Regions from separate parts of the Flaviflagellibacter deserti genome, predicted to be linked through region 2. Evidence: riboswitches for the same ligand, from Rfam matches in the RefSeq annotation. Region 2 holds a riboswitch; the other holds the start of a gene.
What was found. Region 2 has a riboswitch for thiamine pyrophosphate ahead of thiD (bifunctional hydroxymethylpyrimidine kinase/phosphomethylpyrimidine kinase). Riboswitches for the same ligand answer to the same signal wherever they lie in the genome.
Positions count from the first base shown of each region.

Region 1 (4,118 bases), 110 kb from region 2:
TTCCTGAACGTCCGGATAGAGCGTCTCCCGGTCACCGATGACCTCAAGCTTGATCCAGTTCGTCTCGAGCGCCTCGCGGGCAAGCTCGGCCGTCAGGATCGCGTCGCGCGCCGTCTCGCAGCCAGCCGTGTTCGGCAGGAACTTGTAGTCCGACAAAAGCTTGACGGTATCGAAGCCCTGCCCCGCCAGCGAGACGCGGCGGATCGACATCGTCACCATCTCGGCGCGGCTGGCCTGCACGCTGTCGAGCAGCACCTTCTGGTTCGGATAACCGGCCGTGCCGATCCAGAGCCGCGAGCGGAACGTCTCGCCGCCGACGACAAAGGGATCGTCGAAAATGTCGGTGTTCGCCATCTCAGCCTCCCGGCAGCGCGCGGACGATCTCCACGCGATCGCCCTTGGAAAAGGTCACGCGCTCCCATTCGGCGCGGGGCACAACCTGCCCGTTCAGCGCGACCGCGATGCCGCGCCGCGTATGGCCCTCGTCGAGCTCTTCCTTGAGCAGGTCATCGACCGTCGTCGCACCGCATTGGCGCGTCTGGCCGTTGATCGTCAGTTCCATGGTCCTCAAAGTCCTCCGGTCAGCCGGCTGCTGTTCTTGCCGAACCGCTGAAAGGTGAAACCAGTTTCCGGGCCATCCATCCGTCCGTCCAGGATCAGGTGCTCGATCGCCCGCGCGGAAACGGGTGCGAGCAGGATGCCGTTGCGGTGATGGCCGGTCGCGAGCACGAGCCCGTCGATCCCTGCTTCGCCGAAGATCGGCGCATCATCGAGCGAAGTCGGCCGGAAGCCGGCCCATATCTCGTCGATCGCCAGCTCTTCCATGGACGGAAGAACCCTCCGCGCCGCTTCCAGCAGCGCGAAGACGCCGCCGGCGGTGTTGACCTTGTCGAAGCCGCGCTCCTCCACGGTCGCGCCGATGATCAGGCGATTATCTCCCTTCGGCGCCATATGGATCTGCTCGGTCCATATGACGTGGGTCAGCGCCGGCATGCGCGGATCCATCCGCAGCGCCAGCGACTGACCGCGCAGCGGTCGGACCGGCAGGCTGATCTCCGGCACGAGTTCCGGCGACCAGGCTCCGGCGGCCAGCACGACGGTGCCTGCCGAATAGGTCTCGGTCGCGGTCGATAGGCCGGTTATCCGCCCGCCGCTCCGCTCCAGCGAAACGACCGGCGTGTTCTCGAACAGGACGCCACCCGCGCGCTTGAATGCCTCGGCCAGGGCGGCCGCGACCTTCCGGGCGTCGACCTGATGATCCTGCTCGCAGAGGATGGCGCCCGAAACGTTGGGGCGAAGCCCCGGCTCGCGCTCGCGCGCCGACGATCCGGACAGCCATTCGGTGTTCAGGCCGAGCCGCTTCTGCAGATCATGCCGGAAGCGCAACCGGTCGACTTCCTCGCGGCCGAGCGCCACGACCATCGTACCCTCGGCCTTGTAGTCGACCGAAAGCCCGCTCACGTCCTCAAGCTCGCGGGCGAAAGCGGGCCAGAGTTCCTGGCTGGCGAGCGTCAGCGGCAGGAGATCATCCTCGCCGGCCTCGACCTCGGCGGTCGCGGCCAGCATGCCGGTCGCGGCCCGCGTCGCGCCGGACCCGACGACGTCGCGCTCGAACACCGCGACGGAAAGCCCGCGTTTCCGGAGCTTCCAGCCGATCGACAGGCCGATGATGCCGCCGCCGACGATGGCTACGTCGAAGCGGGTACCGGCCATGCGCTCACTCAGATTGATGACCCTGTCCATTCACGCTCCCTTCGCTGGAATGACCCAGATCAGGTTCGTCGGGTTTGATCTCAGCCGCTGAACAGCGGCACCCCGGCGCGGTTCAAGACGACATAATCGCGGCGTTCCCGCCGTGCAAGCCGCCCTTCCACAATCTCCATACTCTACACGCATTTAGCCTGCCGCGCGAACCTGTGGCCATGCGGCATAGCAAATGCAGCTCAGCTGCCAGCGCATTTTCAGGCCGTCAAATTAATCTAACTTATACGGGCAATCCCCTATTCAAGGGTCCGGATTCGTTTTGATTCGCGACCGGGCATCTTTCAACAGGCGCTCGCAGAAAATCGGGCGCCGATGGACCAGATCGAAGTTCTGCAAGGCTGGCTGATCTCACAGGATCTGGTTCTGCGTGGACTGCTCGCCCAGCACGCCCGCGATGTCGGCCCGGATGGCATCAAATGTATCCGCTCGATGCGCTCCGGCATGCTGGCCTCCCTGCAATTGATGCAACGCGACTGCGATGAGAAGAGCGATCGCGTCTGGGCCCATGCGACCGACTTCCTCAACACCCTCTTCGACGAGGTCGAGAAGCGGCTGGAAAGCCTCAGCCGCGCCGAGGCGGCGGAAAAAGGCAGGCAGGCTGACGCGCCATGCGGCGCAAGCCTTCCGGAAATATCGAATCTTTAGCGCAGGGAACCCGATTCCCGTGCGTACAATTCTCATAGACCGGGGTTGGGTATGGATCACCGGAGGATGGGAATGAAAAAGTTTCTCGCAACTGGCATCGCGGCGCTCATGGCGGCCGGCTCGTTCGTAAGCCCCGCCGCGGCGCAATTCGCCGGAAGCGCACCGGCCGCCGTCGCGGCCGCCGAGAAGACGAGCAATGTGACCGAGATCCGCAGCCGGCATGGCGGCGGTCATCGCTGGCACGGCAACCGTCATGGTCGCTGGCACGGCAATCGTGGCGGCCACCGGTATTACGGCTATCGCCACCGCCATTACGGCTATGGCTATCGGGACTATTACGGTCCGGCCTTCGCCGCCGGCATCATCGGCCTGACGGCCGGCGCCATTGCGGCAAATGCAGGCTCCTACGACCGTAATGACGAGTACTGCGCGGCGCGCTTCAGGTCATACGACCCGCGTAGCGGCACTTATCTCGGCTACGACGGTTTCCGGCACGCCTGCCCGTAAGGCGACCCAGACGAACCCCCGCTTCGGCAACGGAGCGGGGGTTTTTATGCCGGAACCGCCGGCGCTTCTTGCGAGACGAGGTCGCGCAATTCCGGCAGGCACGAGCCGCAATTCGTGCCGCATTTCAGCACCCGCCCAAGCGCCGCCGTATCGCCGACCCCATCCCGGATCGCCCGGCGGATCCGCTCCTCGCCGACGCCGAAGCACGAGCAGACGATCCGCCCCTCGGACGGCTGGGGCGTGACCGACCGCGCTCCGAGCAGAACTCGCCGCTCTCCGGCCGTCACAACGCGCCTGTCGGCGAACAATTCCATCAGCCAGACGGGGTCCGGCAGGCCGGCGGGACCACCCACCATCAGGCACTCGGTCATCGCGCCGCCATCGTCCAGCGCCGCCGCGCGGAAAAGACCTCGCTGCCGGTCATGATAGTCGAGAAGCCCGTTCTGGCTCGCCATCAGCGAAAGGCCGAGGACGATCCCTTCTCCCGCCGGCTCCAACCCCGCAAGCCGATACGCATAACCGCCGGGAACGGCCGATCGCGCCCAGTAGCCGAACCCCCTGGGACGGAAGCGCCGGCGTGACAGGAAAAGTCCTTCCCAGCGCGCAGCGAACGGCGCCAGACGCGCCGGGGTATGCTTCAGTTCCGGCTGGCCCGACACCGCGTCGCAGGCCGGATTTGCAACTCGCCCCGGTGAACCATGGGCGGTGACGTCGTCCGTCCAGTGCATCGGCAAAAAGGCCTGACCCTTCGTCTGGTCGGTGGTCACCCGCACGCGCGCCACTGCTCGTCCCCACGCGCTCGATACTTCGGCGAACCCGCCGTCTGCGATCCCCAACGAAATCGCGTCAGCCGGGTTCAGTTCCAGCACCGGTTCGGGAGCCTGCGCCATCAGCCGCGCAACCTCGCCGGTCCGGGTCATCGTGTGCCATTGGTCACGCAGCCTCCCGGTATTGAGGACGACGGGATGCCCCTGCCCCGTCGCGTTCGCCGGAGCCTGCTGACCCACCGCAATGAACCGCGCCCGGCCGTCCGGCGTCGGGAAACGCCTGTCGCAGAACAGTCGCGCGGTTCCAGCCCGTTGGCCCGCCGGCACCGGCCATTGCACCGGTTTCAGCGCCTCGAATTCATGGTCCGTCAGATCGGCGAGGCCGCCGATATCGAAGACCCGCTCACCGTGGTTTTCGAACGCCGATAAAGCCGC
Region 1 covers NZ_JBHSJF010000006.1:627,207-631,324, reverse strand. The annotation lists gene thiG (thiazole synthase) at 1-354, opposite strand, end outside; gene thiS (sulfur carrier protein ThiS) at 356-562, opposite strand; gene thiO (glycine oxidase ThiO) at 568-1,743, opposite strand; TPP riboswitch at 1,733-1,828, opposite strand; gene ACFPFW_RS10030 (hypothetical protein) at 2,077-2,409, shown strand; gene ACFPFW_RS10025 (BA14K family protein) at 2,482-2,916, shown strand; gene ACFPFW_RS10020 (nitrate reductase) at 2,961-4,118, opposite strand, start outside.
Region 1: linked by a shared signal. The riboswitch ahead of thiO (glycine oxidase ThiO) and the one ahead of thiD (bifunctional hydroxymethylpyrimidine kinase/phosphomethylpyrimidine kinase) in region 2 are both predicted to bind thiamine pyrophosphate.

Region 2 (4,118 bases):
GCGGTTCAGGCAGGCACGCCGCGCCGCCTGTCCTAGCGGCCCTTCTGTCGCGATATGCAGATGGTCCGGGGCGAATTTCTTGATGCGTACCGCCACGGCTCCCGGCGGCGTCATCGCCAGGCGGATTTCCGGATAGGTCGGCATAGGAATGGTCCGGAACATATCCGGCGTCAGGAACAGGACGTCGTGTCCCATCGCCCGCACCTCGTCGGCCACCCGCTCCAGAGTACGCACCACGCCGTTCACCTGGGGATGCCAGGCGTCCGTGACGATCAGGATTCTCATGGTGCGTCCTGCTGGCGGCGCTCGGTCACGCCGCCGCTGTCTGGGTCCCTGCCGCCGTTTCCAGCTCGGCAGCGGCGTCTTCCTGAATCAGACGGAGCGAGCGATTCCACCGGATGATCTCGAACGTGCCGTCATAGTTTTCGGCAACGGCGGTGCAGCTTTCAACCCAGTCGCCCGTATTCACGTACCGGATGCCGCTCGGCATATCGCGCATCGCCGCATGATGGATATGCCCACAGATCACGCCCTGCGCGCCCTGCCGCAGCGCCTCACCGGAGAGCGCGTCTTCGAATTCGCCGATGAAGTTGACGGCGTTCTTCACCTTCAGCTTCGCCCAGGCCGACAGCGACCAATAGCGCAGGCCGAGGCGACGGCGGATCATGTTGATGTAGGTGTTGATCGTCAGCGCGGTGACATAGGCCCAGTCGCCGAGCAGCGCGAGCCAGCGGGCGTGGCGAACGACCATGTCGAAAATGTCGCCGTGGATGACGAGATAGCGCGTGCCGTCCACCGCCTCGTGAATCGCGGTCTCGGCGACCTCGATGCCGCCGAAGTGCGAGCCGTAGTAATCGCGAAGGAACTCGTCGTGGTTGCCGGGGATGTAGATCATCCGGGCACCGGCGCGTCCCTTGCGAAGCAGCTTCTGCACCACGTCGTTATGCTTTTGCGGCCAGTACCAGCTCTGTTGAAGCCGCCACCCGTCGACGATGTCACCGACGAGGTAGATGGTGTCGGCGTCGTGGACCCTCAGGAAATCAAGCAGCAGGTCTGCCTGACAACCTTTGGTTCCAAGATGGACGTCTGAAATGAACAGCGTCCGTACCCGGCGGGGCTGGAGTCGTGCAGTAGTCATGGCAGCCATCAATCATGCTTACTGCGCAGGATTGTGACAGTTATGAGTTTGACGTCGGTTTTCTGTGATTCAGCGCCAAAGAGCGTGGAAATGGTGAACGGGGCCGTGCCCTTTGCCCACTGAAAGCAGGTCGGAGGCCTCGATTGCGGCGCTGATATAGGCCTTCGCGGCAGAGACCGATTCGGTCAGCGAACGGCCTTTCGCCAGTTCCGCGCAGATCGCGGACGACAGGGTACAACCGGTACCGTGCGTGTTCTGTGTCGAGATTCGCCGGGCCGGGAACCGACTCAAGCCCTCGTCGCTGAGCAGGATGTCGACGCTCTGCGGACCGAGCCCGTGGCCGCCCTTCACCAGAACCGCGCGACAGCCCAGGTCCAACAAGGTCTCCGCCTGGGCGATCATGTCCGCCTCGTTCTCGGCGAGCGGCGCATCGAGCAGAGCCGCCGCCTCCGGGATGTTCGGAGTGATGATCAGGGCCTTAGGGATCAGGACGGTTCGTAGCGCTTCGACCGCTTCTGGAACGAGCAGCCGGTCGCCCGACGCCGCCACCATCACAGGGTCGAGAACGACCGTCCCGGAATTGTAGCGCTCGAGCCCGGCTGCCACCGTCTCGATGACCTCGGGCCGCGACAGCATGCCGATCTTCACCGCCTTCACATCGAGATCGTCGAATACCGACGCCATCTGTTCGGCGATGAATTGCGGTGGCACGTCGTGGATCGAACGTACGCCCATCGTGTTCTGGGCGACCAGCGCGGTGATCACCGTCGCGCCATAGGCGCCGAGCGCCGAGAAGGTCTTGAGATCGGCCTGGATTCCCGCGCCGCCCGAAGGATCGGTGCCGGCAATCGTGAGCGCAATCGGTATGGTGGACGCCGTCTGGGCCATCCCGCTTTCCTCCGCCGGCATGACCCGGATCAGGTTCGTGGGTTGGCCTGTTACACAGGCCTCTCAGCGCAGAGCGCACCCCAAGGAGATTGCGGCGTCACATATAGCGCGACCTCTCGGGACGCAAGCGGCCCGCCCCACCACTGCTAGCCCGGCGGCGCCTCGGCCTCGCGCGCTTTTGCCCGTTCGATGCCGCGGCGGCGTTCGTGAGCGATGACGATCATGCCCGAGCCGATGACGATCAGCCCGCCGAACAGCGCGAACAGGTCCGGCAGGTCGCCGAACGCGAACCAGCCGATGCCGAGCGACCAGATCAGGGTCGTGTATTCGAACGGAGCGATCACCGAGGCTTCGGCATAGCGATATCCCTGCGTCAGCAGGATCTGCCCGACGCCGCCGAGAAAGCCGATCGTAACGAGGATCGCCATCGTTTTCATGTCGGGAACGACCCAGCCCCATGGCAGCGTGAACAGGGCAAACAGCGCCGAAAAGCTCGAGAAATAGAAGACGATCGCCGCCGTGGCCTCGCTCTGGACGAGGCGGCGCACCTGAACCATCGCGCAGGCGGTGAAGAAGGCGCCGGCCAACGCGAACAGGAAACCCTCGGAGGTCCGGTTGGCACCGGTTGAGCCGACGCTCAGCGAGGCGACCAGATCGCCATTGGCCAGATGCGGCCAGAGCATCACGCCGACGCCGACGAGGCCAATCAGCACCGCGAACAGCCGGGCCAGATGCAGAGGTTCGCGGAGGATGACAGCGGCCAGGCCGACCACCATCAGCGGCGAGGCATAGGTCAGCATGGTCGAGTCCGGCAGCGACAGGCGGGCCAGGCCGGCGAACATGCAGAACATGGCCGCAGCACCGACAGTGGTACGGATCAGATGCCCGCCGATCGACGCCGTTCGCACCGCCGAACGGATCTCTCCGTGCAACCCGAACCAGACCAGAATCGGCACGAGCGCGAGCGCGCTTCGAAAGAAGACGATCTCTCCTGTGGGCACGTCGTCGCCGATCATGCGGATCAGCGCCGCCATCACAGTGAAGGCGAAGGCCGAGCAAATCTTGAGCAAGATTCCGGTCAGCATCGGAGGCGAGATAAACCTCTGGAATCAATTGATTGAGAGCGACGTTCCGGCTTTCGGAAGCATCCGTCGAAAGGATGAATTTTCAGTGGAACTTTGCGGCCCCGGACCCGTTGTATGCGCGGCCAAACCCTTGTCATCGAAACCGTCTAGGCATGGTCTCTAGGCAGGGGAATCGGCCAAGTACGGAGTACCACATGTCGGACGTTTACCTGATCGAGGTCGAGGGGCGTGCGGTTGGTCTCGTTGCTCGCGAGAGCGATGGCACGAATTACCGGTTCCACGCAGCGGAACCGGGTGTGTTCTGCATTGACGGTCAGATCTTCAAGACCGCCGACGAGGCGCAGCGGGCAGCGAGAGCGGCGATGAAGGATCGCTCGCGCCACCTGGACCACACCGCCCCGCGAGCCGCCTAAAGCATTGGCCATGCGGCGCTAACATCCACAACTCCCGGTGCCGACGAAGCCCTTGATTTCGCACCGGGAGTTTGTGCTAGGTTCCCCGATAGAAGGATCAGCAAGATCCTTCAAATAAAACAGGGGAAACGCCTACAATGAAGAAAATGCATTTTGCTTCGCTGGTAGCTTTGTCGCTGGCGATGGGCACCGGTGCGGCTTTCGCTCAGGACAAGAAAGAAGAAATGCCTGGGCCGGCCGTAGAGAAGTACGCCAAGGACTTTCTCGCGAAGTGGTCGAAGGACCCGAAGCTTCTTGCCGCGATCAAGGCCTCGACGGCTGAGCACAAGAAGATGTCGCTGGACGACGTCACAGTGATGGACAGCCAGTGGCGCGTCGCCAAGAGCGGTCCGGAGAAGGAAAAGAAGGCGGTCGATTCGCTCACCGAGCTGACCAAGGACTCCCTTGAGGTGAACACAAAGAAGGGCGAAGAGCTGATCAAGGCAGCGCGCGGCAACGCCACGTCCAAATTCCTCACCGAGCAGATGGAGAAGGCCGAGCCCAAGGGCGCAGTCACCGAGATCTTCGTGATGGACGGCTGGGGCTGGAACGTTG
Region 2 covers NZ_JBHSJF010000006.1:514,300-518,417, reverse strand. The annotation lists gene ACFPFW_RS09495 (glycosyltransferase family 4 protein) at 1-285, opposite strand, end outside; gene ACFPFW_RS09490 (UDP-2,3-diacylglucosamine diphosphatase) at 311-1,138, opposite strand; gene thiD (bifunctional hydroxymethylpyrimidine kinase/phosphomethylpyrimidine kinase) at 1,208-2,026, opposite strand; TPP riboswitch at 2,016-2,119, opposite strand; gene ACFPFW_RS09480 (DMT family transporter) at 2,173-3,111, opposite strand; gene ACFPFW_RS09475 (hypothetical protein) at 3,306-3,524, shown strand; gene ACFPFW_RS09470 (hypothetical protein) at 3,662-4,118, shown strand, end outside.